Regions from separate parts of the Micromonospora sp. NPDC047793 genome, predicted to be linked through region 3. Evidence: riboswitches for the same ligand, from Rfam matches in the RefSeq annotation. Region 3 holds a riboswitch; each other region holds the start of a gene.
The links. Region 3 has a riboswitch for cobalamin ahead of ABZ738_RS07860 (energy-coupling factor ABC transporter permease). Riboswitches for the same ligand answer to the same signal wherever they lie in the genome.
Positions count from the first base shown of each region.

Region 1: another riboswitch for cobalamin. It lies ahead of ABZ738_RS16750 (ribonucleoside-diphosphate reductase subunit alpha); the one in region 3 lies ahead of ABZ738_RS07860 (energy-coupling factor ABC transporter permease).
Region 2: another riboswitch for cobalamin. It lies ahead of bluB (5,6-dimethylbenzimidazole synthase); the one in region 3 lies ahead of ABZ738_RS07860 (energy-coupling factor ABC transporter permease).

Region 1 covers NZ_JBEYSG010000007.1:169,468-178,835, reverse strand. Annotated here, with positions in the region: gene ABZ738_RS16775 (cytochrome P450) at 1-105, shown strand, start outside; gene ABZ738_RS16770 (hypothetical protein) at 252-1,907, shown strand; gene ABZ738_RS16765 (hypothetical protein) at 1,907-2,989, shown strand; gene ABZ738_RS16760 (hypothetical protein) at 2,986-4,035, shown strand; gene ABZ738_RS16755 (ribonucleotide-diphosphate reductase subunit beta) at 4,350-5,402, opposite strand; gene ABZ738_RS16750 (ribonucleoside-diphosphate reductase subunit alpha) at 5,393-7,768, opposite strand; cobalamin riboswitch at 7,903-8,111, opposite strand; gene ABZ738_RS16745 (amino acid adenylation domain-containing protein) at 8,232-9,368, shown strand, end outside.
Region 2 covers NZ_JBEYSG010000009.1:129,785-139,152, forward strand. Annotated here, with positions in the region: gene ABZ738_RS19475 (metalloregulator ArsR/SmtB family transcription factor) at 60-437, shown strand; gene ABZ738_RS19480 (hypothetical protein) at 424-978, opposite strand; gene ABZ738_RS19485 (FAD-dependent oxidoreductase) at 1,079-2,035, opposite strand; gene ABZ738_RS19490 (LysR family transcriptional regulator) at 2,146-3,054, shown strand; gene ABZ738_RS19495 (hypothetical protein) at 3,083-3,562, opposite strand; gene ABZ738_RS19500 (signal peptidase I) at 3,559-4,806, opposite strand; gene ABZ738_RS19505 (hypothetical protein) at 4,819-5,451, opposite strand; gene ABZ738_RS19510 (SipW-dependent-type signal peptide-containing protein) at 5,461-6,096, opposite strand; gene ABZ738_RS19515 (VOC family protein) at 6,256-6,993, shown strand; gene bluB (5,6-dimethylbenzimidazole synthase) at 7,007-7,642, opposite strand; cobalamin riboswitch at 7,682-7,885, opposite strand; gene ABZ738_RS19525 (aminotransferase class I/II-fold pyridoxal phosphate-dependent enzyme) at 7,954-9,111, shown strand; gene ABZ738_RS19530 (TetR/AcrR family transcriptional regulator) at 9,170-9,368, shown strand, end outside.
Region 3 covers NZ_JBEYSG010000003.1:22,159-31,526, reverse strand. Annotated here, with positions in the region: gene ABZ738_RS07875 (ABC transporter ATP-binding protein) at 1-471, opposite strand, end outside; gene cbiQ (cobalt ECF transporter T component CbiQ) at 468-1,211, opposite strand; gene ABZ738_RS07865 (energy-coupling factor ABC transporter substrate-binding protein) at 1,211-1,540, opposite strand; gene ABZ738_RS07860 (energy-coupling factor ABC transporter permease) at 1,537-2,229, opposite strand; cobalamin riboswitch at 2,259-2,464, opposite strand; gene ABZ738_RS07855 (DUF2267 domain-containing protein) at 2,559-2,963, shown strand; gene ABZ738_RS07850 (roadblock/LC7 domain-containing protein) at 2,968-3,387, opposite strand; gene ABZ738_RS07845 (hypothetical protein) at 3,576-4,826, opposite strand; gene ABZ738_RS07840 (RNA polymerase sigma factor) at 4,906-5,481, shown strand; gene ABZ738_RS07835 (hypothetical protein) at 5,474-6,214, shown strand; gene ABZ738_RS07830 (hypothetical protein) at 6,360-7,946, shown strand; gene ABZ738_RS07825 (helix-turn-helix transcriptional regulator) at 7,966-8,808, opposite strand; gene ABZ738_RS07820 (SDR family oxidoreductase) at 8,987-9,368, shown strand, end outside.

The DNA.
Region 1 (9,368 bases), on a different contig from region 3:
CTCGACTACCGGGTCCCGGATCAGGACCTGGACATCCCGCTGCACCGCATCCCGACCCGGCCGGTGAGCGGTGTGGTGCTCGCCGTGGCGGGGTCGTCCGACTGAGCGACGGCGTCCCGCACGCCCGCCCGGCGCCCGCCGCGCCGGATCGGGGTTCTTCACCGGCCGGTCACCGTCCGTTCGGCTCCCGTGCGTACCGTGGCCGTAGCGTCCGACGCCGACTCACGTATCGGGAGAAGGACGGGTTTCGGGTGTGGCTCGGGGCTGACAAGAAGGAGTTCGAGGCGTTCCTCGACTCCGCCGCTGTCTACTGGCGCAAGAACGTGGGCGCCGCGTCGTCGGAGCGGTACCTCGTCGTCGAGGTGTTCCACCAGGACATCCGAGTGGCGATGCGCAACCTGGCGGTCGCCAACGCGATCCGCCGGATCGTGCCCGCCCACCTCGTCGTCGTCACCGGCGTCGAGCAGATGTGGCACGAGGCGCTGTGGACCGAGTTCGACGTCAAGCTCGTCGAGCGTCTCGCCCGGGCGTACGGCGCGACCGAGGTGGTGGACCTCTATCAGCTTGTCGAGGGCCCGGCCCGGTCGGGTACGCCCGAGCATGTGCCGGTGGAGCTGTTCGGCAGGCGGTTGACCCCCGGCCCGTCGATCGACGCGGCGACGCTGGCCGAGTTCGTCAGCGCCACCTACTGCCGGGTGACCAAGCGGCCCCGCCCGCCCGAGGAGCCCGGCGCCGACCCGCGCTACCGGCGGCGGGAGGCGTTGGCCCGAGCCATCTCGTCCGGCTACGACGCCCTGCTCGGTGGCGGATCCGTGGTGGCGCTGGTGACCAGTCACGTCGACTACGACCACTGGGGGCTCGCGGTGGACTCGGCGCGGCGGGCCGGCGTACCGGTGGTGCACACCCAGCAGACCGGGTGCCTGAAGGCGTACGCGCTGTTCCCCGAGGCGGACACCGGCCGGCACACGTTACGGGGTGAACTCACCCACCAGATCGGCGCCTTCTTCGCCGAACGCGTCTGGTCGCGGCGCGACGAGGTGCGGCGCAACGCGGAGCTGGTGGCCTGGCGGTCGAAGGTCAACCTGGGTCGGCCGAGCTGGTGGCGCGGCGGTGCGAGCGCCTCCGTGGACATCAGCAACAGCGCGGAACGGGCCCGGCTGCGGACCCACTTCGCGGCGCGGCTGGGCTTCGACCCGACCCGGCCGGTGGTGGCGGTCTTCAACCACGCGGTGTCCGACGCCCCCGGCACCAACCACCAGTCCTTCCCCACCCTGGCCGACTGGTTCGAGGAGACCGCGCGGTATGCCGGCACCTGCACGGAGGTGCAGTGGCTGTTCCAGGACCACCCGAGCCAGTTCCGCTACGACAGCACCGGCTTCTTCGACTCGGTCGCCGCCCGCCACGGGCGGCACCGGCACATGGTGTTCCAGCCCAGCAGCGAGCTGAGCAAGAACGGCCTGTGGAGCCTGGTCGACCTGGGCGTCACCGTCCGGGGCAGCGTGAGCAACGAGCTGCCCGCGTACGGCATCCCGGTGATCCAGGCGGGGTGGTCCGAGTGGAGCGAGTGTGGTCTGTCCACCGTGGTGGAGGATCCGGAGGCGTACCGGAAGGCGCTCGACGCGGCGATCAGCGGTCTCTGCGGTGGACAGGAGCTGATCTCGGTCGAGCAGGTCGAGCGGGCGCGACTCTGGCTGTGGTTCTATCGCAGCGCCACCGACCTGGTCACCCCGCAGGTGCCGCACTGGGAGGTGTGGCCCGCCGGGTATCTGCTCAAGGCGGTGCAGACCGCCTTCCGGCACATCGAGAGCGACGCCGATCCGCTGTTCGACGCCGTCGCCCGGATGTGGACCCGGCGGGAGCCGGTGCTGACCCGGACGGACCTGCGGGCGCCGGAAGGAGTCCGGTAGTGGCCGTCGGCACGTGGTTCGCCACCGAGTTCGACGAGCCGGCCGCGCCACGCGGTCTGCCCGCGCTCTTCGCCTCCGGCGCGGACTCCGAGGTGCTGGTGGCCGACCGGATGGCCCGGGGCGTCGCGATCCTGGGACGGGTCCAGGGCGTCTCCGGCGCGGTCGTCCTCAAGGTCCGCACCGGCGGGCGGGCGGTCCGCGTCCGCGTCGACCTGCACGTCGACGGCGCCTCGCAGACCGCCTGGTCCCGGGTGGCCGCACCGACCCGGGGCGTCCGCGAGCTGCCCCGGCTGGTGATGGTCCGGGCACAGGGCACCGACCGGGTCGCCGCCCTGATCCGCCGTCAGCACGGCCGGCTACGGATGGTCGAGGCGCACGCCTGGGTCGAGTTCGACCTGGGCGCGGAGGAGATCGGCGCGGACGAGCTGCTGATCGTCGAGGTAGCGGAGGCGACGCTGCCGGCGTGGGCGTCCCCGTCGTTGAGCGCGCTGGCCGCGGTCGGTGTACGGATCAACCAGGTGGAGGTCACCGCACTCGACGACGTCGATCCGCCGGGCACCTCGGGCCGGGTGACCGGGCAGGCCGCCCAGCACACCGGCCTGGCCAGCGCCGGTGGTCTGGTGGGGGCACGCGGGCGCGGTGAGGGTCCCGCCCGCACCGGATTCGTCGTGGTCAACGCCGACGCCACGTCGGTGCGGTGCCGCCTCCGGGTGACCACCGCCTCGGTGGCTCCCTCCGCCATCCGCGACCCCCGTCGGGCGTGGATGCGTCGCGGCAAGGCACAGACCGTATTGAAGGCGGTCCGGGTGGCGCAGCGCGGGGCCGGGTACGCGTTGTTCGAGGCGTCGCCGTTCACCGGGCCACCGCGCCCGGAGCAGCTCCGCGTACGCGCCGCGAACCTGGTCGACGGCGGTGACTGCCGGGTGGCGGTGACCACCGACGACGCGGAGACGCTCGACGTGGTGGTCACCCGGACGACGCCGGGTCCGGTGCTGATCGGAGTGGACGAACCCGACGCCACCGCGATGCGCCGACGGGTCTGCGAGGTCGTCTGCCGGGTCGTCGAGCTGGAGTGGTCGTGACCGGCTCCCCCGGCCACGACCCGGTACTCACCGACGACCCGACTGCCAACCGGGCCGCCGTGGCGCGGATCCTGGGGTCCGGGTCAGGCGGCACGCTGCGGCTGCCGGCCGGCACCTACCCGCTCGACCGGGGACTGGTCGTCGGCGACGGCTGGACCCTGGCCGGCGCCCCACCGGCGGACGGGACGGTCCGGACCTGGCTGACCTCGTCCGCGTCGGACGGCGAGCCGCTGATCCACGTGCTCGGCTCGCGGGTCACCGTGCGGGACATCGGTCTGCGCCCGCCGCCGTGTGCCCCCGGCTCGCACGGCGGCGACCGGGGCACCGCCGTCACCGTCGGCAGGTACCTCTACCCGACCGAGACGGAGTGGATCTCCGACGTACGGATCCACGGTGTCCGGGTGGAGCGTCCCGGCACCCGGACGGCCAACTGCGTCACCCTGGTCGGTGCGGTCCGGGACGTCGTAATCTCCGACGTGACGATCGTCGGCGGCTGCACCGGGGTCGCCGTGCACTGGGGAGCGGTCGGCGACGGGGTCGACGCGATCCGTGGCCCCTCCTACCACCCGCATCACGTCACCATCTCCGACCTGCGGGTCTCCGACGCCTTCGAGGGCTTCTACCTCAGCTCGGTGCACGACGTCGAGGTGGACCGGGCCTGCCTGTCGGAGGTGGAGATCGGCTTCCGGCTGCTGCCCGGCGACAACACCGACCGTTTCCACCGGGCGCACGGCACCTCGATCGGCGAACGCATCCGGGTGTCGCGGATCCACGTCGCCTGGAACGGCCCGTTGTACGCGGTGCGGATCGCGGGCTGGGGACGCAGCGAGGTCGACCACTCGGTGCGGGTGCTGGAATACCGAGACGTGGTGGTCACCGACTGCACCCTCGTCCCGCTGCCGCCGGCCCCGTCCGGCCCGGCCGATCCACTGCGGGCTCGCGCGCCCGTCGTGGTCGAGCAGGCGTCCGGAGTTCTCCTGGAGGCGATCCGCGTCGACCTGCGGACGCCGTCACCCGGGGGCAGGTGCTGCCCGGCCGGCTCCTGACCGACCCCCGGCCCGACTACCCGACCTCGCCCTGCACCCGCGCGGGTGCAGGGCGGCGTGGGACGCGGGGTGCGGCGCGGGACGCGAGGTGCGGGCCGGCGAGTCGGGTGCGGGCCCTGTCGAGCTGACAGCAGGGACGGATCGCGGGGGGCCGATAGCGCAAACGACTCAGCTCGAAAGGGGCCGATGACATGACCCAGCCGGACACCGACCGGAGCACGGACCGGCGCCGGACGCAGACCGGAGCACGAGCCGGGAGCGCTGCTGTCCCGGGCGGCGTCCTGCCACCCGGGACAGCGGTACACCTCAGCGGCTCAGAAGTCGTCGTCGAAGCTGACCGAGCCGGTCACCCCGACCTGGTAGGCGGAGACCCGCCGCTCGAAGAAGTTCGACAGCTCCTGGACGTCCTGCAACTCCATGAACGCGAACGGGTTGCCGCTGCCGTACATCGGTGCGATGCCGAGGACGGCCAGCCGCCGGTCGGCCACGTGCTGGAGGTACTCCCGCATGTCGGCCGGCGACATGCCGGAGACGCCCTGCTCCAGCAGGTCGACGGCGAACTGCACCTCGCACTCGACCGCCTCGGCCAGCATGTCCTTGACCTGCTGCTCCAGCTCGGCGTCGAACAGGTCCGGCTCCTCGGCGCGGACGGTGTCGACCACGTCGAAGGCGAAGGCCATGTGCATGGACTCGTCGCGGAACACCCAGTTGGTGCCCGAGGCGAGGCCGTGCAGCAGCCCCCGGGAGCGCAGGAAGTAGACGTAGGCGAAAGCGCCGTAGAAGAACAGGCCCTCGATGCAGGCGGCGAAGCAGATCAGGTTCAGCAGGAAGGCCCGCCGGTCCTCGCGGGTCCGCAGCTCGCGCAGGTCGAAGATGGAGTCGATCCACTTGAAGCAGAACTCGGCCTTGCGGGCGATCGACGGGATGTTCTCCACCGCCGCGAACGCCTCGAACCGTTCCTTTTCGTCCGGAACGTAGGTGTCCAGCAGGTTTAGGTAGAACTGGACGTGCACCGCTTCCTCGAACAGCTGCCGGGAGAGGTACAGCCGGCCTTCCGGCGAGTTGACGTGCTGATAGAGGTTGAGCACGAGGTTGTTGGCGACGATGGTGTCGCCGGTGGCGAAGAACGCCACGAGCCGGGACACCAGGTGCTGCTCGGCCGGGGAGAGTTTGGCCAGGTCGGCGAGGTCGGAGTGCAGATCGACCTCCTCCACCGTCCAGGTGTTCTTGATGGCGTCCTTGAAGCGGTCGAAGAACTGCGGGTAGCGCATCGGCCGCAGGGTCAGGTCCATGCCGGGGTCGAGCAGCAGGTGCCGCTCCCCCACGCCGGTGCTGGTGCTGGTCTCGGAGACGGTGGTCACTGGCATGCCTCGCAGCTCTCGGGGTTCTCCAGGGAGCAGGCCAACGCCTCGTCGTCGCTGACCGCCACGACCGGCGTGACGCTCGGGGTGACGGCGACAGTGGCCTGCTGGATTCGGGTCGCCGGACGCGACCGCAGGTAGTAGGTGGTCTTCAGCCCGGACTTCCAGGCGTACAGGTACATCGAGGAGAGCTTGCCGATGGTCGGCGCGCTCAGGAACAGGTTCAGCGACTGCGACTGGTCGATGAAGGGGGCGCGGGCCGCCGCCAGGTCGATCAGCGCCCGCTGCGGCAGCTCCCACGCGGTCCGGAACAGCTCGCGTACGTCGGCGGGCAGCTCGACCACGCCCTGCACGGAACCCTCGGCGCGCTTGATCTGCTCCCGGATCGGGGCCGTCCACAGCCCGCGCGCCTTCAGTTCGCGGACCAGATAGGTGTTGATCTGGAGGAACTCGCCGGACATCGTCTCGCGCTTGAACAGGTTGGACACCTGCGGCTCGATGCACTCGTAGCAGCCGGCGATCGAGGCGATGGTGGCGGTCGGGGCGATCGCCACCAGCAGCGAGTTCCGCAGGCCGTGCCGACCGATCGTCTCGCGCAGCGCGGCCCACCGCTCGGTCTGGCCGACCTCGGCGCCCCACAGGTCCGGGTGCAGCTCACCCCGGGCGGCGCGGGTCTCGGCGTACGCGGGATGCGGGCCGAACCGCTCGGCGAGCCCGGCGGAGGTCTCCAACGCGGTCAGGAAGATCTCCTCCTGCACGCGGGTCGACAGCTCCCGGGCGGCCGGGGAGTCGAACGGCAGGCGCAGCGTGAAGAGCGCGTCCTGGAGGCCCATCAGCCCGAGCCCGACGGGGCGCCAGCGCGGGTTCGACGCCGCCGCCTGCTCGGCCGGGTAGTAGTTGATGTCGATCACCCGGTCCAGGAACACCACGGCGGTCCGCACCGTCGCGCGCAGCCGCTCCCAGTCGACCCCGTCCGCGGTGACGTGCGCGCCCAGGTTGACCGACCCGAGGTTGCAGACCGCCGTCTCGGCGTCATCGTTGACCTCCAGGATCTCGGTGCAGAGGTTCGACAGGTGGATGGTGTTGCCCGGGGCACCGGTCTGGTTGGAGAGCCGGTTCGAGGCGTCCTTGAAGGTCATCCACCCGTTGCCGGTCTGCGCGAGCGTCCGCATCATCCGGCCGTACAGGTCTCGGGCCTTGACGGTCTTGACCGCCTTCTTCTCCGCCGCGCGGTACGCCTCGTCGAACGCCTCACCGAACAGGTCGGGCAGCTCGGGGGCGTCCGACGGGTCGACCAGCGACCAGTCGCCGTCCGCCTCGACCCGGCGCATGAACTCGTCCGGAATCCAGTTGGCGAGGTTCAGGTTGTGCGTACGCCGGGACTCCTCGCCGGTGTTGTCCCGCAGTTCGAGGAACTCCTCCACGTCCGGGTGCCACGGTTCGAGGTAGACGCAGGCCGCGCCCTTGCGACGGCCGCCCTGGTTGACCGCGGCAACCCCGGCGTCCAGCGTCTTGAGGAACGGCACGATGCCGTTCGACCTGCCGTTGGTGCCCCGGATCAGGGCGCCCCGACCGCGTACCCGGGACCAGGAGATGCCGATGCCGCCGGAGAACTTGGACAGCTTCGCGACCTGGTGGTAGCGCTCGTAGATGGAGTCGAGCTCGTCGCGCGGCGAGTCGACCAGGAAGCACGAGGACATCTGCGTGTGCCGGGTGCCGGAGTTGAACAGCGTCGGTGAGCTGGGCAGGTAGGCCAGGCTGGACATCAGCCGGTAGAAGCCGATCGCCTCGCCGGGCGTCTGCGACAGGCCGCAGGCGACGCGCAACAGCCAGTACTGCGGCGTCTCCACCACGAGCCGGGTCTGCGGGTGCCGCAGCAGGTAGCGGTCGGCGACCGTGCGCAGGCCGAAGTACTCGAAGCGCAGGTCCCCCGCCGGGTCGACGGCGTCGTCCAGCTTGCGGGCGTTGCGGGCCACGAACGCGGCGGTGTCGTCGCCGATCAGGCCCAGGCCGTGTGCGTACCGGATGGACTGGCTGAAGCTGGCCACCTGCTGTCCGCGGACCTCCTTGTCCACGTACGCGGCCAGCAGTCGGGCCGCCAGCTTCGAGTACTGCGGCTCCTCACCGATCAGTTCGGCCGCGGTCTGGATGGAGAGCTTGTCCATCTCGGCCGTGGTCGCGCCGTCGTACAGCCCGCTGATGGTCTTCGTCGCCACCCGCAGCGGGTCGATCTCGTCCAGGTCGGCGACCCACCGCTCGACCGCCTTGACGATCTTGTTGACGTCCACTGGCTCGGTGTCGCCGTTCCGCTTGCGGACCTGCATGACGTGCCGGCGTTGCTCCGGCCCCGCCTGCTCCTGGGTCACCGTCATGTTCCCCTCCTCACGCCTGTCCCCGAGATCGTCGGGTCCGCGCGGGAGGACGCCGCCGGTCTGCCGACGGCACTGCTGCCGTCACGACCAGCTCCTGGCGTCGGCCGTCCCACGCGGCCTTCGACCGCCGCACACGTCGCGTGCGGCGCGCTGGCAGGTCTTCGGACTCGTGGGCCTGATGCTCGCGCCTACTGGCCGTCGCTTCCCAGACCTGGCGGGTCCAGTGCGTGATGACGGCGGTCGTTCCCACTCACCGCTGCGGGGCAGTCCCGGATTCACACCGGGTTCCCTCTTGCCTCGACCGCCGTGGAGCGGCGGTCGAACCAGCTACGGGGCACACCATATATGGGTGCGGTGCGGAGATGGCAACACCAGATGCTGTGCCGGGCGTGTCGCGTGTCAGATGACGGGCATCCCGGCGACCGTCGGCCGGGTACTCGATCATGCCCACTAGCATCGTCGCGTGCAGACTGCGGCCGGACCCGGCGACCGACGGACACTGCTCGACGTCCTCGTCCAGGCCGCAGATCGCGCACCCGACCAGGTGGTCGTGCACGTTCGCGAGGACGGCACCGAGCGCACCGTCACCGTGCGGCAGTTGCGGGACGAGTCGCTGCGGGTGGCGGGCGGCTACCGGGCGGCCGGCGTGATCCCCGGCACCCCGGTGATCCTGGTCGCCGACGCCGGCGACGACTTCCAGCCGCTGTTCTGGGGGGCGCTCGCCGCCGGGCTGGTCCCGGTGCCGCTGCCGCCCGAACCGGCCCGGGTACGGGCGGTGCGCGAGCTGCTCGCCGACGCGGTGACCGTGGTGGACGACGCCACCGGGGCGGTCGCCGACGGGCTGGCGGGCCTGGTGCTGCGGCTGGCCGACCTGCGTACCAGCCCCCCGCTGGAGGAGTCGTTCGCCGCCGACCCCGACGACGTGGCGTTCCTCCAGTTCTCCTCCGGCAGCACCGGCACGCCGCGCGGGGTGGAGCTGACCCACGCCAACGTGCTGGCCAATGTGGAGCAGTCCCGGCTGGCCAGCGGCGCCGGACCGGACGACGTGCTGGTCACCTGGATGCCGTACTTCCACGACATGGGGTTGATCGGCACCCACCTGACCCCGCTGGCCATCGGGTGCACGCAGGTCCGCGTACCTCCGATGGCGTTCGCCAAGCGCCCGGCACTGTGGTTCACCGCCGCCCACCGGCATCGCGCGACCCTGCTCTCGGCGGCGAACTTCGCGCTGGCGCTGGCGGTCCGCCGGGTCCCGGCGGATCTTCTCGCCACGCTCGACCTGAGCCGCGTCCGGTGCGTGGTGGTGGGCGCGGAGCCCATCTCCCCCACGGTGTGGCGGGCCTTCCTGACGCACGTCCGCCCGACCGGGCTCGCCCCGGCCGCCCTGCGACCGGTGTACGGCCTGGCGGAGGCGACCCTCGCGGTGACCTTCCCGCCGCCCGGGGAGGTCGCCGCGCCGCTGCTGCTGGACCGTGCCGCGCTGAGCCGGGGCCGGGCGGTGAGCACCGCGCCGGGTACGCACGCGGTGGAGCTGATGGACCTGGGACACCCGGTGCCCGGCTGCGAGGTACGCGTCGTCGACGAGCGGCACCGTCCGCTG
Region 2 (9,368 bases), on a different contig from region 3:
GAGACCGATGTGGCGGAAGCCGTCGTACCGCCGGGCATCGCCGTGCGACGGCGGCCGACATGAGCGCGGACACGTTGTCGCCCGTCTTCTCGGCCCTGGCCGACCCGACCCGCAGGCGGATCGTGGCCCGGCTCGCCGCCGGGGACGCCACGCTGACCGAGCTGGCCGAGCCGTTCGACATGAGCCTCCAGGCCGTGGCCAAGCACCTCGCGGTGTTGGAGGAGGCCGGCGTGGTGACCCGTGGCAGGGACGGGCGTCGCCGGCCCGCCCACCTCGAAGTGGAGGTCCTGGACCTGATGGCCGGGTGGATCGAGCGGTACCGCCAGCGGGCCGAGGAGCGCTACCAGCGCCTCGACGAGGTCCTCGCCGCGATGTCGGACGCCGAGGAGGCGTCCGAGCCCGGCCGCGACGGCCACTCCGGCGTCAGCTCAAGGTGAAGGTCACGTCGTCGAGGTCGAAGGTCGTGACGCCGTTGCCGGCCGTCTCGCTGGCGAGGAAGCTGACCGTCGCGGTGCGCTCGACCGTCGCCGTCCCGCTCGACATGGCGTACTCGCGCCACTGTGCCCCACCGTCGAAGGCGAGTGAGAATCTCGTCTTCGGGGGTATCCCGGTGACCGCCAGCCCGACGTTCAGGTAGTCGCTCCGGCTGCTCTCCGTGGTCGTGGTCCGGACCCGGAAGCGGACCGTCAGGTCGCACTCGGCCGGCACGGTGACGGTGGTCCGCAGCAGATCCGACCGGGTCACGTCCAGCCCGGCGAAGGTGGCGTAGGCGCGGCCGGAGTGGGCGGGCCGCGCCGCGTCACCGAGTACGACGATGCGGGGGCCGGCCGTCCAGCCGGTGGTGCCGCGTTCGAACCCGGGGTTGGCGTGGATCTGCCCGGTGCAGGGCGCGTCGGTCGGCGGTGGATCGGCGGGGGCGCTGCCTGTGGCCAGGAACAGCAGGGCCGCAGCCGAGACGGTGGTGACGAGGGCCTTCATGTGTCCTCCCCGTGTCAAGACAGCTACATAAATCGACTTTGCTCGATGCTGTGCGGAGCGTCAAGCCCTTCCCGGATCGGCTCCGAGGCCGGTGTCCCGCTCAACCGCCCACCGCGAGATCGGCCACCTCGTCGGCGCACCCCCAGGACAGCGTGACCCCGGCTCCGCCGTGACCGTAGGCGTGCACGAGCCGATGCCCGGAACCGATCGACCGGTCCACCTCTACCCGGGGGCCGCCGTGGCGTGCCGGACGCAGTCCGATCCGTTCGCCGAGCACCGGGGCGTCGGCCAGTTCCGGCACGAGGGCGACGCAGCGCCGTCGGATCGCCGTCGCGGTGTCCGGGTCGGGCGCGGTGTGCCCCACGCCCGGCTGGTACGTGCCGCCGAGAACCACGTCGTGTCGGCGCGGGTGCACGTAGGTGATCCCCGCCGGGTCGTCCTCGTCGCGTACCGAGACGGTCAGGCCCGGATTCGCCACCAACACCAGGTGCCCGCGCACCGGGTACACGGCCGGGTCGGCGGCGAGCCGGCCGGCGGCCAGGCCGGTCGCGTTGACGACCGTCGGCGCGAGGTCGAACGCGTCGGCGAGCCGGTCCACCCGGCGGCGCAGCAGCCGCCCACCGTCGGCCTCCAACCGATGCCGGAGCCAGGCCAGGTACGGCGTCATCTCCACCGTCGGAGCGGTGAACCGCAGCACTGCCGTGTACGGCGGCGTCGCCGGCTCCGCCACCAGGTCCGCGCACGCCGCCGACCACCACGGCGGCCCGGTGTCCGGGCCGCGCAGCAGCATCCGGGTCGGCCGGTCGACCACCCCCGGCACGCCGTCGGCCGCCTGGCGGCTCAACTCGATCCGGGTCCGGCGTGCCCAGTCCGACACCCGTGGGTCCTCGTCGGTGTGGCTCGGATACCAGACCGCGGCGGCCACCGCCGACACCGTGTCCGCCGGTTCGTCCGCCGCCAGCACGGCCACCCGTGCCCCGCGACGCGCCAGGGTGACGGCCACCGTCATCCCGACGATGCCGCCGCCGGCCACCACCACGTCCGCCGCTGCCGCCATCGCTCGCTCCCGTCTGTCGTGCCGCCTGTCTCGAATCGTGGCGGTGACGCCACGCTGACGTCCAAGACGACATGGGGCAGTCGGCGATAAGCGGCGCTTATGGTGGCTCCATGTCCGACGTGCCGGCCCGAGAAGCCTGGTCCGACCTGCGCCGACTGCGGTACATCGCGGTGCTCGCCGAGGAACTGCACTTCACCCGGGCCGCCGCGCGGCTGCACGTCGCCCAACCCGCGCTCAGCCAGCAGATCCGCGCGCTGGAACGTCAGCTCGGCGTGCCGCTCGTGCGCCGCACCAGCCGGGGCTGCACGCTGACCGAGGTGGGCGCGCGGGTCGCCGACGAAGCCGCGCGGCTGCTCGCCGAGGTGGACGCGGCGACCGCCCGCATCCGGGGCCTGGCGGGCGGACGGGGCGGCCGGCTGCGCCTGGCGTACACCCGCTCGGCGCGCGGCGGCCGGGTCGACGACCTGGTGGCCCGGTTCCGGGCCGCCCACCCGCAGGTCGAGGTGGTCCCGGAGACGGCCTGGACGGCACCGAACGTGGCCGGACTGCTGGCCGGCCGGCTCGACGCGGCGTTCGTCCGCCCGCCACTCGACGAACCGGCGCTGGCCTGCCGGACCGTCGACACCGAGGAACTGCTGCTGGCGCTGCCCGCAGGGCACGCTCTCGCCGCCGGTCGCCGCCGGATCAGCCGCGCCGAGGTGGTCGACCTGCCGGCCGTGATGTGGCCCCGGGAGAACGGCCCCGGGATGTTCGACCGGACGATCGCACAGGTCTGGCCGCACGGCGGCTTCCGGCTCGTCCGGCAGGAGCCGGACGACGAGCAGCTGCTGCGGGCGGTGGCGCAGGGCGACGTGGTCGCGGCAGTCCCGGCCGGTCGCGCACGCGCACTACGGATGCGCGGGGTACGCCTGCGCCGCTTCACCGCCCCGACACCCACCGTGGACGTCGCCCTCGCCTGGCCCCGGGACAGCACGAACCCGGCCCTGCGCCGGTTTCTCGCGCTGCTCGGCCAGCCCTGAGCCCGCCGCCGTCGCCCTGCTACAGGGCCTACGGCACGCTGCAGGTGTAGAGCACCGCGGTCAGCATGCCGAGCGAGCCGGTGACCTGCGTCGACGTCCAACCGCCGGGTCCGTTCGCGACCAGTCGGAAGGTGCCGGTGCCGATGGAGAGCAGCCCGCCGGGGACGGTGACGCTGGTGGCCGTGGGACCGAGTGTCCCGCCGCCGGTGAAGCTGCCGGACAGCGACCACGTGAAGCCGCTGCGGGTCAGGCCCCCGACGGGCAGTGTCCAGGTGAAGGTCGGCGGGGTGAGCGTACCCGCGCTGCACTGCAGGTTGGTCGGTGGACTGACGGTGCCGGCCTGGAGGGTCCCCTGGCCGTACTCGGTGCCGGTCCACGCCGCCATCGTCGATCGCGGCGGCGCGAGCACCCCGACGGTGAAGGCGAGCACCAGGGCGGCCGTACCCGCGAGCCACCGGCGCCCGACCTGTGCGGTGGCTGGTCGAGCCGGCGTGCCCGGACGCCTCACGGCCGCCCCACCCGGATGCGGCGTCGGCGTACGGCGAGCACGAGCAGGAGGCCGGCGAGCAGCGCACCGGCTCCGACGGCCAACGGTGTCCGCAGGTCGGGTCCGGTGCGCGGAAGCGGGCCGACCGTGCCGCCGGCCGAGGCCCGGTCGCCGAACCCGGTCGCGGTGACGACCAGGTCCGCCGACCCGGCGGCCGTCGCGCCGGCGAGCAGGCTCGCGGTGACGAGGACCCACCGTTGCTGATCGGCGCGCATCGAGTCGATGGTGACCGGTGCCGTGGTCAACCTGGTGGCCGGACCGTCCGCGAGGACCTGTTTCTCCTGGCCGGTGGGGCAGCCGCCCTTCACCCACCGCTGCGGGCAGACGGCGGCGGTCACCTGGAGTCCGTCCGGCCTGGCGGCGAGCGGGCCGGAGGCCGACAGCGAGATGGTCACCGTGCCCGGCTGCGGCGCGTGTGCCGAGACACCCACCTGCCAGGGCACGGGTTCCTCCGGCGACATGGTGGTCATCCGCGCCTCGTCGCCGATCGAGACCAGGGTGAGGTACCGGCTCCGGATGACCTCCTCGGTCGGGTCGGCGCGGGCCGGGCTCGGTGCCGCGAGCACCGCAGCGGTGACACCGGGCAGCACCGCCACGGCCAGAAGGAGGCATCGCAGGGTCGAACTCGGGTGCGCGTCCGTCTCTCGATCCGGTGTCGCCCCGTCCGGCCCCGTCCGCCGATGGCGAGCCGGTGGCCGGGGCTCGCTGCGCGGCCAGAAGGCCCAGGTCACGATCGCGGCGGTGCTGATCGTGATCGCGCTCATCGCGTACACGTTCGATACGGTGCGGACCGCGTACCCGAGCCGGGGCGCCGACCACTCGACCAGCCGTACGTGGGTCACCGCGTACGGAGCGGTGTCGTTGGAGTCGTTCGCGTCCCCGCGCAGGGTGAGCAGGCGCGTGGACCCACCCCCGTCGGCGATCTCGACCACCCGGTGGGTGATCGGTGCCAGCGGCGAACGGTCGACGGTCACGACGTCTCCCACGACGACCTCGGACGCGGGGATCTCCCGCACCACCGCCAGTGATCCGGCGGGGATGCTCGGGCTCATCGACCCGGTCTTGAACAGGATGAGCGAGATGTCGAAGAAGAACGCCAGCGGGACGAGGACGACGCACACCGTCCCGCCGACGGCGAGCAGGGTCAGCGCCAGATCGCCGACCCTCGCGAGGAGTCGACGCCGCTGACGCGCTGGTCCCACCATCCGACCGGTCCTTTACGTAGACGTGGCAGTGAATTCCCAGGTGACCGCACCGGTGGTGCCCTGGTACGCGTTGCCGGCTCCGGACTGCACACGTGCCTCGAAGCAGAACCGCAACTGTGGCGTCGCGCCGGCCGGCGCCGTGATGGCCGACGACACCGGCGACCCGGGAACCGAGGTGATGCCCAGGTAGCTGGGCCCGACGATCCATGTCGGCGTACCGGTGAAGGCGGCGGCCGCGCAGGTGGTGCTGGTGGTGGCGGTCCGCACCACGCGGTACTCCAGTACCGGCAGCAGGGCACCGGCGTTGTTGGACGAACCGGTCAGCGCCACCGTGCCGCCGACGTTCGTCGTGGCTGTCGTCCGGATGTCGAGGTAGGCGTAGAACGAGACCGAGGGGGACATCGCCGTCGCGGTGAACGCCAGCGTCGCGGCGTTCACCGCCGGGGTGTGGCTGGCCCAGGTACTCGACGCGGTCTGCGACTCGGTGCCGAAGACACTGGCCGCGAACGACCCGGTGCCGTACTCGCCGTCCGTCCACGCGGCGAGCGTGGACGTCGTGCCCAGGCCGATGACCAGGGCACCGGCGAGTACGGCACGGGTCCGGCGGAGCCGTGGTGTCCCGGCCGGCGTGCGACGGTTGACCACGGCCACCACCTACACGGATTCGGCGAGGAGCTGCCAGGTCTCCGTGACCGACGTGCCCTGCACCAGACCGTCGTCCGCCGTGACGACGAAGCACAGGAACACCGGAGCGCCGGGTGTCGTGGGCGGAGTGCCCTGGGTCAGGTTGAACGACACCGCACCGGTCACCGAGTCGAGTGCGGTGCCCTCGGCCACGATCCACGTCGGAGTCGTGGGTTCCGGGCTGCAGTCGCCGAACGTCGGGACGGTCGCGATGCCGTAGGTGAGCCCGACGAAGGTGGGCGGTGCGGGGGTGGCCGAGGCCACCGTGACGGTCGCGTCGTACGTCGTGGCCGCGGTCAGGCGCACCGCGAACGGTGCGGCGACCACGTCGTCCGGGCTCATGTTGTCGAAGCCCGTGCTGAACGCCAACGCCGCCGCCGTGCCGGCGGTCGGGTGCTCGGCGTAGGTGGTGCCGTCCGTGCTGCCCTCCATGCTGAAGCTACCGGCGGTGAACGTGCCCGAGGCGTACTCGGAGTCGTTCCAGGCGGCGAGGGTGATCGTGGCGCCGAGGCCGAGCGCGAGCCCGCCGGCCAGGATCGCCTTGAGCTTGCGACGACCTCCTCGACTGCTCGACTCGCCCGTCGTCATCCCTGTCGGTCCAGTCAACTTGTCCTCCTCGTGCATCCCCGTTGGCGTGCTGTCACGCAGGGACACGATAAAGCTCTAATACGGACAAGTCGGGCGTGAATTCCGAAACTTCACGGAGGTGTATCGACTGGCATCAAGTAAATCGAATTCGTTTCGCGATGCCGCTAGCATCGCCGGATGGCAACGCGACTCGTGCAGATCAACATGAAGGCCCGGGACGACTCCGCGCTGGGCGGTTTCTGGGCGGCGGCGCTCGGTTGGGGGATCTCCAGCGAGGAGCCAGGCGTCACCAACCTCGAACCCGAGGGTGTCGACTATCCCGACCCGGTCGCCGTCTTCGTCGACCTCGTCGTCTCCGCAGAACCCAAGACGGCGAAGAACCGGGTACACCTCGACCTCGCCACCACCTCGGCGGACCATCACGCCGCGACGGTCGCGCGTCTGAAGGAACTCGGCGCCACCCCCGCCGACGTGGGTCAGGGCGACGTCCCGTGGACGGTGATGGCCGACCCGGAGGGCAACGAGTTCTGCGTCCTGGAACCCCGGCCGACGCTCCAGGACGTCGGACCGGTCGCCGCCGTCGTGGTCGACTGCGCGGACCCGCGCGCCATGGCCGACTTCTGGAGCACCGCCACGGACTGGCGTCTGCACGACATCACCGACCGCGCAGCGGTCCTGCGCTCCGCCGCCGACGTGGGCCCGTACCTGCACTTCCTCCGCACGCCCGACGCGAAGACCGGCTGGAACCGGGTCCACCTCGACGTCCGCCCGTATCCCGGTGACGACCCGCAGGTCGAGGTGGACAGGCTGCGGGCCCTGGGCGCCACCACCGTGGACGTGGGCCGCGACGATCTCCCGTGGACGGTCATGGCCGACCCGGAAGGCAACGAGTTCTGCCTCCTCGCCCCCGGCTGACGCGTACCCGGGGTCAGTGGTCCGACGGCTCCCACCGGTCCCGGTGCACCGCTGCCTGCCAGGGACGGCGCTGCCGCCAGCCGTGTCGCTCCAGGTCCGGCACCTGCTCCAGGTGGGTGACCGGACCCAGGCACAGCCAGGCCACCGGGCGGACACCCGCCGGGATCCGCAGCAGGTCCCGCACGAACGGCTCCCGGTAGAACGAGACCCACCCCACGCCGAGCCGCTCGGCCGTGGCCGCCAGCCACAGATTCTGGATCGCCAGGCACACCGAGTACAGGCCGGCGTCGGCGATGGCGTGCCGACCCAGCACCGTCGGGGACCCCCGGTCCGGGTCGTACGTCACCACGACGGAGAGCGTCGACTCCAACACCCCGTCGATCTTGATCCGGCTGAACCGGCGCGCCTCCTCCCCGTGCAGACCGGCGGCGAAGACGTCCCGTTCCTGCTGCACGTGGCGGTGGAACTCCGCCCGCAACCCAGGATCGCGGACCAGGATGAAGTCCCACGGCTGCGACAGGCCGACGCTGGGCGCGGCATGCGCGGCGGCCAGCACCCGATCGAGGACCTCGGCCGGGATCGGCGCGCCGGTGAACTCGCCCCGTACGTCCCGGCGGGCGTGGATGACCTCGTACACATCGTCGAACATGGGCAGGCTCCCGCTGCGCTCCAGGCCCTGCCCTCACGGCAGGGCAACCAGGCGCGAGGCCGGTCTTCGGACTTCCGGATCGTCACCTCACCGCCCGCCTTCCCGGCCCGAGCCGGGCCAGTGGCTGCGCGTGACGCGCGTGGGCGGCAGCTCCCCGGTCACCGCGGCGGGCCCGTGCCGGACTCTCACCGGCTTCCCGATTCTCCCCACCACCGGCGGGGCACCTCGCAACAGTTCGTGCCGCCGAGCACCCTACCGGACACCGTCGTCCGTCGGCGCTGCCGGAAGATCGAGTCACTAGTCTCGGTGTCGTGACCTCCGAGACCACGCCCCTGCGGCAGCTCACCCTCGATCAGCTCCGGAAGCGGACGAGCGAGAAGTGGCGCGCCCACCCGGGCGACGTGCTGCCGATGTTCGTGGCGGAGCTGGACGCGCCGCTGGCCGGGCCGGTCGTCGACGCGATCATCGAGGCCGTCCGACGTGGTGACACGGGCTACCCCGCCGGCACCGCCTACGCCGAGGCGCTCGCCAACTTCGCCCGCGACCGCTGGGACTTCGACGGCATCGCCGTGGACCGCACCACGATGGTCCCGGACGTGATGAGCGGCATCGTCGAGGTCCTCGACGTGATCTGCGGCCGGACGGACGCTGTCGTGGTCAACTGCCCGGTCTACGCGCCGTTCTACCAGGTGGTGGGGCGTACCGGTCGCCCCATCGAAGAGGCCCCGCTCGGCGCGGACGGCCGGATCGACATGACGGTCCTGGACGACGCGTTCCGGCGCGCGGCACGTCGTGGCTCCCGGCCCGCGTACCTGCTGTGCAGCCCGCACAACCCGACCGGCAGCGTGCACACCGCCGACGAACTCGCCGAGGTCGCCGCACTGGCGGACCGACATGGTGTGCGTGTGGTGGTCGACGAGATCCACGCGCCGCTGGTGCTGGCCGGGGCGAGGTTCACGCCGTACCTGAGCGTGCCGGGCGCCGAGAACGGCTTCTCGGTGATCTCCGCGTCCAAGGCGTGGAACCTCGCCGGTCTCAAGGCCGCCGTCGCCGTCGCCGGACCCGCCGCGGTCGACGATCTCGCCCGCATCCCCGCCTGGGTCAACGAGAGCCCCAGCCATGTCGGAGTGCTGGCCCACGTCGCCGCCCTGCGGGACGGCGGCGATTGGCTCGACGCCCTCCTGGCCGATCTCGACGAGAACCGTCGTCTCCTCGCCCGGCTACTCGCCGAACACCTTCCCGCGGTCCGATACCGCCCTGGCGAGGGCACCTATCTGGCCTGGCTCGACTGCCGCGCCCTCGGTCTCGGTGACGACCCCGCCGCGACTTTCCTCGAACGCGGCCGGGTGGCGCTCAGTCCCGGCCCCGTCTTCGGCACCGGGGGAGCGGGACACGCGCGATTCAACCTCGGCACCACCCCCGAACTGGTCGCCGAAGGAGTGCGGCGGATGGCCGGGGCACTGACCTGACGCCGGTGGCACTGCCGGCCCGTTCGCAGCGAACGCCGGGATTGCTACTGTGGTGAACATGTATGCACCCGAGGATCGCACCGCCAAGGCGATCATTCGGGACACGGCCCTGGAACTCTTCGGCGAACAGTGGCCGGCGGCCGCGTCGCTCAAGCAGGTGGCGGAGCGCGCGGGAGTCTCGCAGTCGCTCATCATCAAGCACTACGGGTCGCGGGAGGGCCTGGTCGCCGCCGTGGACGCGCACGTGCTGGGCGTGT
Region 3 (9,368 bases):
CGCCCCGGCGATCGCCACCCGCTTACGCTGGCCGTACGAGAGCAGGTGGGTGGGACGGTCGGCGAGGTCGCCGATCTCCAACGCGGCCAGCGCCTCGGTACACCGCTGCCGCACCTGCGCGTCGTCCAGACCGAGGTTGACCGGCCCGAACGAGACGTCCTGGAAGACGGTCGCGGCGAACAACTGGTCGTCGGGGTCCTGGAGCACCAGCTGCACCTGCTGACGGACGTCCAGCAGCCCCGCCCGGGTCCGGCGCAGCGGCACCCCGCCGACCAGCACCGTGCCGGCGTCGGCGGCCAGCGATCCGACCATCAGCCGGAACAGGGTCGTCTTGCCACCGCCGTTGGGCCCCAGCACGGCCATCCGCCGCCCGGCCGGCACCGACAGGTCGGCGCCGGTCAGTACCGGACGCTCCGCCTCGTACCCGAAACTGACCCCGCGCAGCTCCAACAGCGGCGGATCGCCGCTCACCCGAGCACCACCAGCAACCGGGTGGCCAGCACCACCGCCGCCAGCAGCAGCACGGTGACGACCAGGAACGCCGCCGACGGCTGGCGGACCTCGGTGCGTACCGCCAACGAGCCGGTGTAACCGCGCAGCGCCAACCCCTCCTCCCAGCGCCGGGCCAGCGAGAACGCCCGGACGAAGACCGCGCCGGCCTGCCCGGCCAGCGACCGGTAGGTGCTGGCCCAGGTCCGGTAACCCAGCCGGGCCGCCTGGGCCTGCCGCACCGCGTGCACACTCTCCAGCAGCAGGAACAGCATCCGATAGATCAGCGCGGCCACCTCGGTGACCGCGCTGGGCACCCCGAGACGCTGGAGCCGGGGCAGCACGTCGGCCAGCGGCGTGGTGGCGGCGAACAGCAGCAGGCAGAGCAGCGCGGCGCAGGCCCGACCGGCGGTCGTGGCGGCCGTCACCAGCCCCTCCGGCGCCCACCGGAACTGCGTCGGACCGGAGACCGCCACCAGCATCGGCACCGAGCCGGTCAGGATGAACAGCAACGGCGTCCGGGCCACCCGCACCAGCAGACGCGGCGGCAGCGCCGCCGGCCCGAGCAACGCCACCGCTGCGGTCAGGCCCACCACCAGGGCGCCCGGCCACGGCGGCAGGAGCAGGGAACAGCTCAACAGCCCCAGGGCCAACAGGGCCTTCTCCACCGGGTGGCGGCGTCGCCAGGGGCTGGCGTACGCCGCCACGTCCAACGCGAGCACTAGTCGGTGGTCTTCTCCCCGGTCGCGGACTGCTCGCCACGCAGCCGCTGCCGGGTCCGGGCCACCCCGAAGTAATAGCCGAGGAACCCGGCACCGAGGGCGGCCTGAAGCGCGAACAACGCCGACTCGATCTCACCCGACGGCGGTTCGTAGATCGAACTGAACCACGGCTCGTAGTCGGGATGGTCGTTGACGATCGCCTCCTCGGCGAGGGCGTCGGCACCGGCGAACGGCTCCTCGCCGCTGCCGAGCCCCAGCACCAGCGGCGCCACCGCCAACGCCACCACGGCGAGCAGCAACAACAGGTTGGTCCGGCCGAACGACTTCACGCCACCGCTCCCTGGGTCGTCGGGGCCGGACGGCGCAGGATGCCGAGCCGGCGGAGTTCCTGCGGGCTCACCCGGACCAGCAGCCGGACCACCAGGACCGTGAGCAGCCCCTCGCTGATCGCCAGCGGGATCTGGGTGACCGCGAAGATGGACCCGAACTTGGCCAGCGCGCCGACGAAGCCCGAATCCGGATCCGGGAAGGCCAGCGCGAGCTGCGCGCTGGTCACGCAGTACGTCGCCAGGTCGGCCAGGGCAGCGGCGAAGAACACCGAGATGCCGAGGCCGCCACCGAACCGGCGGATCAACGCGTACACGCCGAAGGCCACCCAGGGGCCGACGATGGCCATCGAGAAGACGTTCGCGCCGAGCGTGCTCAACCCGCCGTGCGCCAGGAGGAGCGCCTGGAACAGCAACACGATCGTGCCGAGCACACTCATCACCGGTGCCCGGAACAGGATCGCGCCGAGACCCACTCCCGTCGGATGGGAACAGGAGCCGGTCACCGAAGGGATCTTCAGCGCCGACAGGACGAAGGTGAACGCCCCGGCCGCGCCGAGCAACAGCTTCGCGTCGGGGTTCGCGCGGACCTGCTGGACCAGGTTGCGCGCACCGTGGATGACGAACGGTGTCGAGACCGCGAACCATGCCGCCGCCTGCACCGGTGGTAGGTAGCCCTCAGCGATGTGCATGAGTCGACCTCCCCTTCCAACACCTCGTGGACGAGATCACATGTCGGGGTCGGTCTCCTGGCTCCCGGATCGTCGCGTACTCCGGCCTTCCCAGGTCCTCCACGGACCCAGTGGCGTACAAGTCGGAGTGAACTCCCCGGTCACAGTGGCGAGGGCCGCGCCGGTATCACACCGGCTTCCCGTTACCGCGACGGCGCGACGTTATCCGTTCTGCACACCGACGCACAAGACTCGTCGATGCCACCGCGACCGTACGCGGGTGAAGAGTGCCGTTTGTCACGACGATTCACGGGTAGACGCCAGATCCGTTGCGAGAAGGGGCCGACCGGTTGGACGAGAACGAGTTCATCGACTCCGTGGCGCACCGCACCGGCGCGTCGACGGAGCAGGCGACCGCCATCGCGCGCGCCACCCTGACCACGCTCGCCGAGCGGATCGACGGCGGCGAGGCACGGGACCTGGCCGACCGACTCCCGGAAGGGCTGCGGGCGTACACGTTCGCGCCCAGCGAGACCGCCGAACGCTTCGGGCTCGACGTGTTCGTCGACCGCGTCGGCGGCCGTGCCGACGTCGATCCCGACCTGGCCGAGGCCGGCATCCGGGCGGTCCTGGACACCATTCGAGGTGACGTCGCCCCCGCCGACCACGACGACGTCATCGCGAACCTGCCGGCCGAACTGTGGCAGGCGGCCAACCCGGCGCCGTCGTACGACGCGCAGCGCGACCGCGGCTAGCGGGTCACCGCCCGGTCAGGTGGGGCGCCGGCTCCACGTACACCGGCAGGTGGTGCCCGGCCCTGGCACAGAAGAGGGCGACCTCGTACGCCATGTCCCCCACCTCCGCCGAGCCGTCGATACCGACGGTGAGGATCGCCCCGTTGCCGGTGGTGGCGTGGAACAGGAACGCCCGCGACATCTGCACCACCACCTGGTGCAGCTCACCCTCACCGCACAATCGGGCGGCGGCCAGACCGAGCGCCTGGAGCCCACAGACCACACTGGACAGTTCCTCGGCGATCTCCTCGTCGATGCCCCGCGAGGCCCCCAGCATGATGCCGTCCGGGGAGAGCACCACCGCGAACTTGGCACCGGGCACCCGATCCACGATGTCGTCGAGCGCGTCGTTGAGGTTCTCGGCGGTGACCAGGGCATGGGTCATAAGGGCGCTGTCCTCTCGTCGAAACTCCTACGTTCGTACCAGAGAAGACGCGGCCTCAGGAGCCCACTGGTGGCCCGATCCTGTTCTCTGATCCCCCTAACGTACGACGACGCTGGTCACCCTAATCGGACGGGTCGGACGTCCCGGTCACACCGGGAATCCCTCTTCTGACCGACGGTGACACCCGCTCAGGACGACGGCACCGGACCCCGCAACCCCACCAGGCCGGGCACGGCGACACGACCCAGTTCGGCACCGCTGGTCGGGTCGAGCCACCGCACCGCCGACGGCCCACCCACATAGAGACGGCCGCCGTCGGGGCCGAGGACGAGACCAGTGACGGGGGCGTCGACCGGTCGTTCGGCGACGACCCGCAGACCGACCGCATCCACCGTACGCAGCACACCGGCCCCGCCGAGGAAGAGCCGATCGTGGTCCGCCGTCGCGTACGCCGGGCCGGACGCCCCGGGCACGACGGCGGTACGGCGTACCGTCAGTTCCTCGGTGGAGATCTCGGCGACGGTCCCGGAGGTCAGGTCGGCGACGTACAGCCGGGAACCGTCCGGGGCGATCGCCATGGCGTGCCCGTCGGCCGTTCCCTCCCCGAACGGGTGCGGCAGATCCACGCAGTACGCCCACCGCTCGTGCAGGTGCAGCGTGTGCACGAAAGCGTGGACGTCGCTCCCCGGCCGTCCACTGATGCGGTCCCGGGTGTGCCGATGCTCGGGCTGATGGGTGTAGAGCGTGTACAGGACGCGACGGTCCGGGGCGAGTACCGCCTGACGCCCGTCACCGCGCATCTCCTCCTCCGCGCCCGCCGGGATCGCCTGCTTGAGGCGGGTCTGCAACGGGCCGGCCACACCGGTGGCGAGGTCGACCACCCGAACCCGGTACCGGTCCGGCGTCTGCGGCGGCAGCCACTCCAGCACGAAGAGGCCGGTGTGGTCGTGGGTGAACGCCTCCGGGACGACGTTGCCCGGCAGTCGCCGCCGGTGCCGCACCCCACCCGCGTCGGCGATCAGCACCGGCGTGGCGTCCCGCCCGGCCGGAGACGCTGCGGTGACGCTCACCGCCTCGGTGGTCAGTGCCACCCACGTGCCGTCGGCGGAGACCGTCTGCGGCACCCAGCGGCCGGGCAGCCGCACCCGGGCGGAGGCGACACCGGTGGCGGTCTCGATCCGCCAGAACGCGGTGTCGGCACCCTCCGGCGTGCTCGCGTACACCGACCGCCCGTCGGCGGTGGCGACGGCGTGCGGGACCACCTGCCGTTCGGCACCACGAAGCAGGCCGAGTCCGTCGGCCAGGTCCACGAGCAGCGGATCCGGCGGCACGCCTGCCACCGGTGACCCGGTCGGATCACACCCGACCAGCGTCGCGGCACCCGCGCCCACCAGCGCGGACAACAGGGTACGGCGGGTGGTCGTCCTCGTCGCCATCATGCCCGGATGACACCGTCACGCCGATTCCGGTTCCGTCGGCGGAGAGTGGAACCTGAACGCCACGACCGGTGTCAGGACAGTGATCCCACCGGAGGTTCCCCTGGACGACGAGGAACTCGTCACCCGCGCGCAGGCAGGTGACCTGGAGGCGTACGAACTCCTGGTCGCCCGGCACACCGCGTCCGCGTACCGGACGGCGATCCTGCTCGGCGCGGGAGCTGACGCGGAGGACATGGTCCAGGAGGCGTTCGTGAAGGGCTACCGGAAACTGTCTCGCTATCGCGGCGACGCCTCGTTCCGATCGTGGCTGCTGGCGATCGTGGCGAACGAGACACGCAACCTGCACCGGTCGCGCGACCGGCGTACCGGTCTGGTGCTGCGGGCCGCCCGGGCGGCACCGTACTCGGAGGCCGCCGAGGACGGGGCCGTCGACGCCGTCCTCGCCGGGGAAAGGCGAGCCACCCTGGTCCAGGCTCTGCGGTCGTTGCCGGAGCGCGACCGCGAGGTGATCGTCTGCCGCTACTTCCTCGACCTGTCCGAGGACGAGACGGTCGCCATGCTCGGCTGGGCACGCGGCACGGTGAAGTCGCGGACGTCCCGCGCCCTGGTGAAGCTGCGTGGCCTGCTCGACGTCGAGGAGCTGAGCCGTGGCTGACCTCGAACGGGAGTTGCGCGAGCTGTCCGCCTGGCTGGAGACCCCCGAGCCGCCGGACGTCACCGCCCGGGTCCGCGCCCGGCTGGCCGCCCCCGCCCGATCCTCGCGGACCATCGAGGGACGCCGTCGTCGATGGCGGTACGCGGTGGCCGCGCTTCTCGCCGCCCTGCTGGTGATCGCCCTGCCGCCCGGACGGGCCGCGCTGGCCGACGCGGTGGCCGGACTGCTGCGCTTCGCCGGCATCACGATCAGCACCGCACCCGACCCGCCGCCACCGACGGCTTCCCCGTCGCCGCTGCCCGCGCAACGCCTGACCGATCTGGGCGAGGTGCACCGGCTGGTGCGGTTCCCGGTCCGGGTACCGTCCGCGCTCGGCCCGCCCGACCGGGTGCTGGTGGCCGACCCGGACGGCGCGGGGGGACACCGGGTGGCGACGCTGCTCTACCGGGGCGGTCAGATCCGGCTGGACGCCTTCGACGGACGGCTCGACGGCGTCTTCCTCAAACAGGCCGGCGGATCCGGGGCGCAGTGGACGGAGGTCGGCGGACGACAGGCGGCGTGGATTCCCGGCCCGCACCCGATCTCGTACGTGGATCGGGACGGGGTGGTGCGGGAGGAGAGCGCCCGGCTCGCCGCCGCGACGCTGATCTGGGAGCAGGACGGGGTGACCTACCGCCTCGAAGGCGAGCTGACGGTGATCGAGGCGGTCGAGATCGCATCGTCGCTCGGATAGCGGAATCCAGCGCGCCGGCGCCGCCGGATGTAAGGAGGGGTCCCCTGCTATGCATGAGGCGTTAGCAGGGGACCCCTCCTAACCTCCACACCTCGCCCGGCGACCTCGAGTCGCGGTGGTTGCCTGGGGTGATCAGAATGGCGGGATGACGCGTACCCGCTGGACCGCCCTGATCGCGGTGGCCGCTCTCGCGACGGTCGCCGGCTGCTCCGACGGGGCGGAGTCGGAGTTGCCGGTGCGGTCGGCGCCCCTGCCGGCCGAGGTGCGGGGGCTCGGTGCGGCGGTGTTGGCGGTGCCGGTGGCGGACGAGCGACGTAGCGACCTGGTCGGCTTGCTGGCGGTGGACCGGTTCGGGGACGACGTGGCGGGGGTGACGCCGGTCCGGCGGCACGTCGACCTCGCCCTGGGTGATCCCCGGTTCCCGACGGTCGCGCGAGGGCTGGCGGAGGACCGGCGGGACGCGCTGCTCGTGGGCGGTCGGCTGCGGGACGTCACGTTGCCCGAGCACACGTACGCCCGGGAGGTCACCGGCGTCGCTGCCGGGCTGTCGATCACGGGATCCCGGTGCCTCACGGTGACCGGCGAGGGTGCGATCGCGCAGCCGTCGGTGGAGGCGTCCTGCACGGCCGCCGAGCTGGGTGGTGTGATGTGGCAGGACCGGCCGCGCACCGGGTACGGGGGGATCGACCTGACGACCGGAGCGGCGAGTCCGCCCGTGACGTTGCCGTCGTACCCGATCGCCGCCAGCGCGGACGGCCGCTACCTCGCGGCGCTCAGCAAGGATCGGCCCCGGCGGCTCGTCGTGGCGGACACCTCGAACGGGCGGTCCCGGCCCACCGTCGAGCTCGGCGGCGGGACCGTCCAGGGGGCGATGACAGAGGGCGGCTTCGCGGTGCTGCACCTGGTCGACCGGCAGCGGGCGGTCAGTGTGGTCGCCCCGGACGGTGCGGTGCGGACCCTGCTCAGCCCGGTCGGAGAGGTCGCCTTCGCGCCGGACGGGAGTCGGGCCGTGGTGGTGGACACCCGCTCCGACAGTAAACGGCTCGCCGTGCTCGATCTCTCGTCGGGCGCGGTCACGCCGGTGGCGGACCTGCCGCCGATGACGGGGTCGGTGACCGCGACCGTGTCCGGGGACACCGCCCTGGTGGTGGACGTGCCGTTCGGGCCGGACAGCGGCGAGCCGACGCCGCGACCCACGCGCGCCTGGTCGGTGCGGCTCGCCGAGGCCACCGCGACGCCGCAGCCGAACCCGCCCGCCGCGTCGGCGGTGCTGGTACGCAAGACCGACACCCCGCCGGCCGTCGCGTCGACGGTGTCGGCGGTGATGTTCCAGCCGGGCGGCGAGACGCTCACCCTCACTCCCGACGGTACGGTGACCACCGCCCCGCCGGGAGCCACGCCCACCGCGAGCCTCGGTGGCGGTGCGGTGCTGCACACGCTGGTCGACTCCGACGGGGAGGAGCGGGCCGACCGGGTGTTGGTGACCGACGGGTCCGGCGGTGCGACCGAGGTGTCCACCGGCGCCGGCGACGACCAGCGTGTCGACCGGGTGATCCTCACTCCGGACGGTGGACATCTGTTGTTCTCGCTGCGTCCGACCCGTCCCCGGGGGCAGCCGAGCGATCTCGACGCCGTGGTGGTGGCGCGGCGCGACGGCTCCGGCGAACCGGTCGTCGTCTACCGGGGCGCGGTGCTGGCCGGTCTCGGTGTGGAGCAGACGAGCACCCCGTGACCGGGTGACGGTCGGGCGGTCAGTGCATCGCCTGGGTGCCGATGACGGCCAGTAGTTGCAGCTTCTCGTAGCTCTCGCTGCCGGGGACGGCGGTGTAGACGAGCAGCGAGTGGCCCTGCCCCGGGTCGACGAGCGCCTGGCAGGTCAGCTCCAACATGCCCAGCTCGGGGTGGACGAAGTGTTTCACCTCGTGCGGGCGGATGCCGACCTCGTGGTCCTCCCACACCTGCCGGAACTCGTCGCTCTGCGTCAGGAGCAGGTCGGCCAGGTACGCGGCGCGGGAGCCGGGGCCGCGCAGCGTGACGATCTCGCGTAGTCCGGAGGCGAACATCCGGGTGAGGTGCGGGTGGTCGCGGGGGTCGTAGCGGGCGCGGGTATCCGGGTCGGTGAACCAGCGGTAGCCGATGCTGCGGGCCGGGCCCTGGTAGCGGGTCAGGTCGCCGGTGAGCGCGACACCGAGCGCGCTCTGTCGGAGCGTCTCGCCGAGTTCGGTGACGATCTCCGCGGGCGTGTCCTGGAGGCGGTCGAGGATGCGAAGCAGCCCCGGACTGATGTGGGTGCCGGCGGCGCTGGGCGCGGGCGGGTTGTGCCCGGCGAGCCGGAACAGGTGGTCGCGCTCGTCGAGGGAGAGGTGCAGGCCCTGGGCGATGGAGGCGATCATCTGCTCCGAGGGTTGCGGGCCGCGTTCGCGTTCCAGCCGGGAGTAGTAGTCGGTCGACATGTGGCAGAGCGCCGCGACCTCCTCGCGCCGCAGCCCGCTCGTGCGGCGGCGTTGCCCGCGCGGCAGGCCGACGTCGGCGGGTTGCAGCGACTCGCGACGCCGCCGCAGGAACTGCGCCAGTCCGGTCCGGTCGATCGCCATGGGTGCCTCCTTCGGTGCCGCCTCGTTTCTACCGCCCGCGTCGGCCGGTAGCCACGGCCCGCCGATCCCCCCTTCGCCGCGCTGACCCGGCCGCGCGATCCGGGGATCGACGGTCCCTGAATAACGCCGCCGGGATCTCCGAGGGTGGAGACACCGACACGATCCCAGGAGTACGAACATGCCAGGTAAGACGATCGACATCAGCGTTCCCGACCTGTCCGGACAGCGGGCGGTCGTCACCGGCGCCAGCGACGGCATCGGGCTCGGCATCGCCGGCCGGCTCGCCGCAGCCGGAGCCGAGGTGATCCTGCCGGTACGCAATCCGGGCAAGGGCGAGGCGGCGGTCGCCGCGATCCGCCGTCAGCACCCGAGGGCGACCGTGTCGCTGCGGGCGCTCGACCTCTCCTCGCTCGCCTCCGTCGCCACGCTGGGCGAGACGCTGCGTGCGGAGGGTCGGCCGATCCATCTCCTGGTCAACAATGCGGGTGTGATGACCCCGCCGCAGTTGCAACGCACCACCGACGGATTCGAGCTGCAGTTCGGCACCAACCATCTGGGGC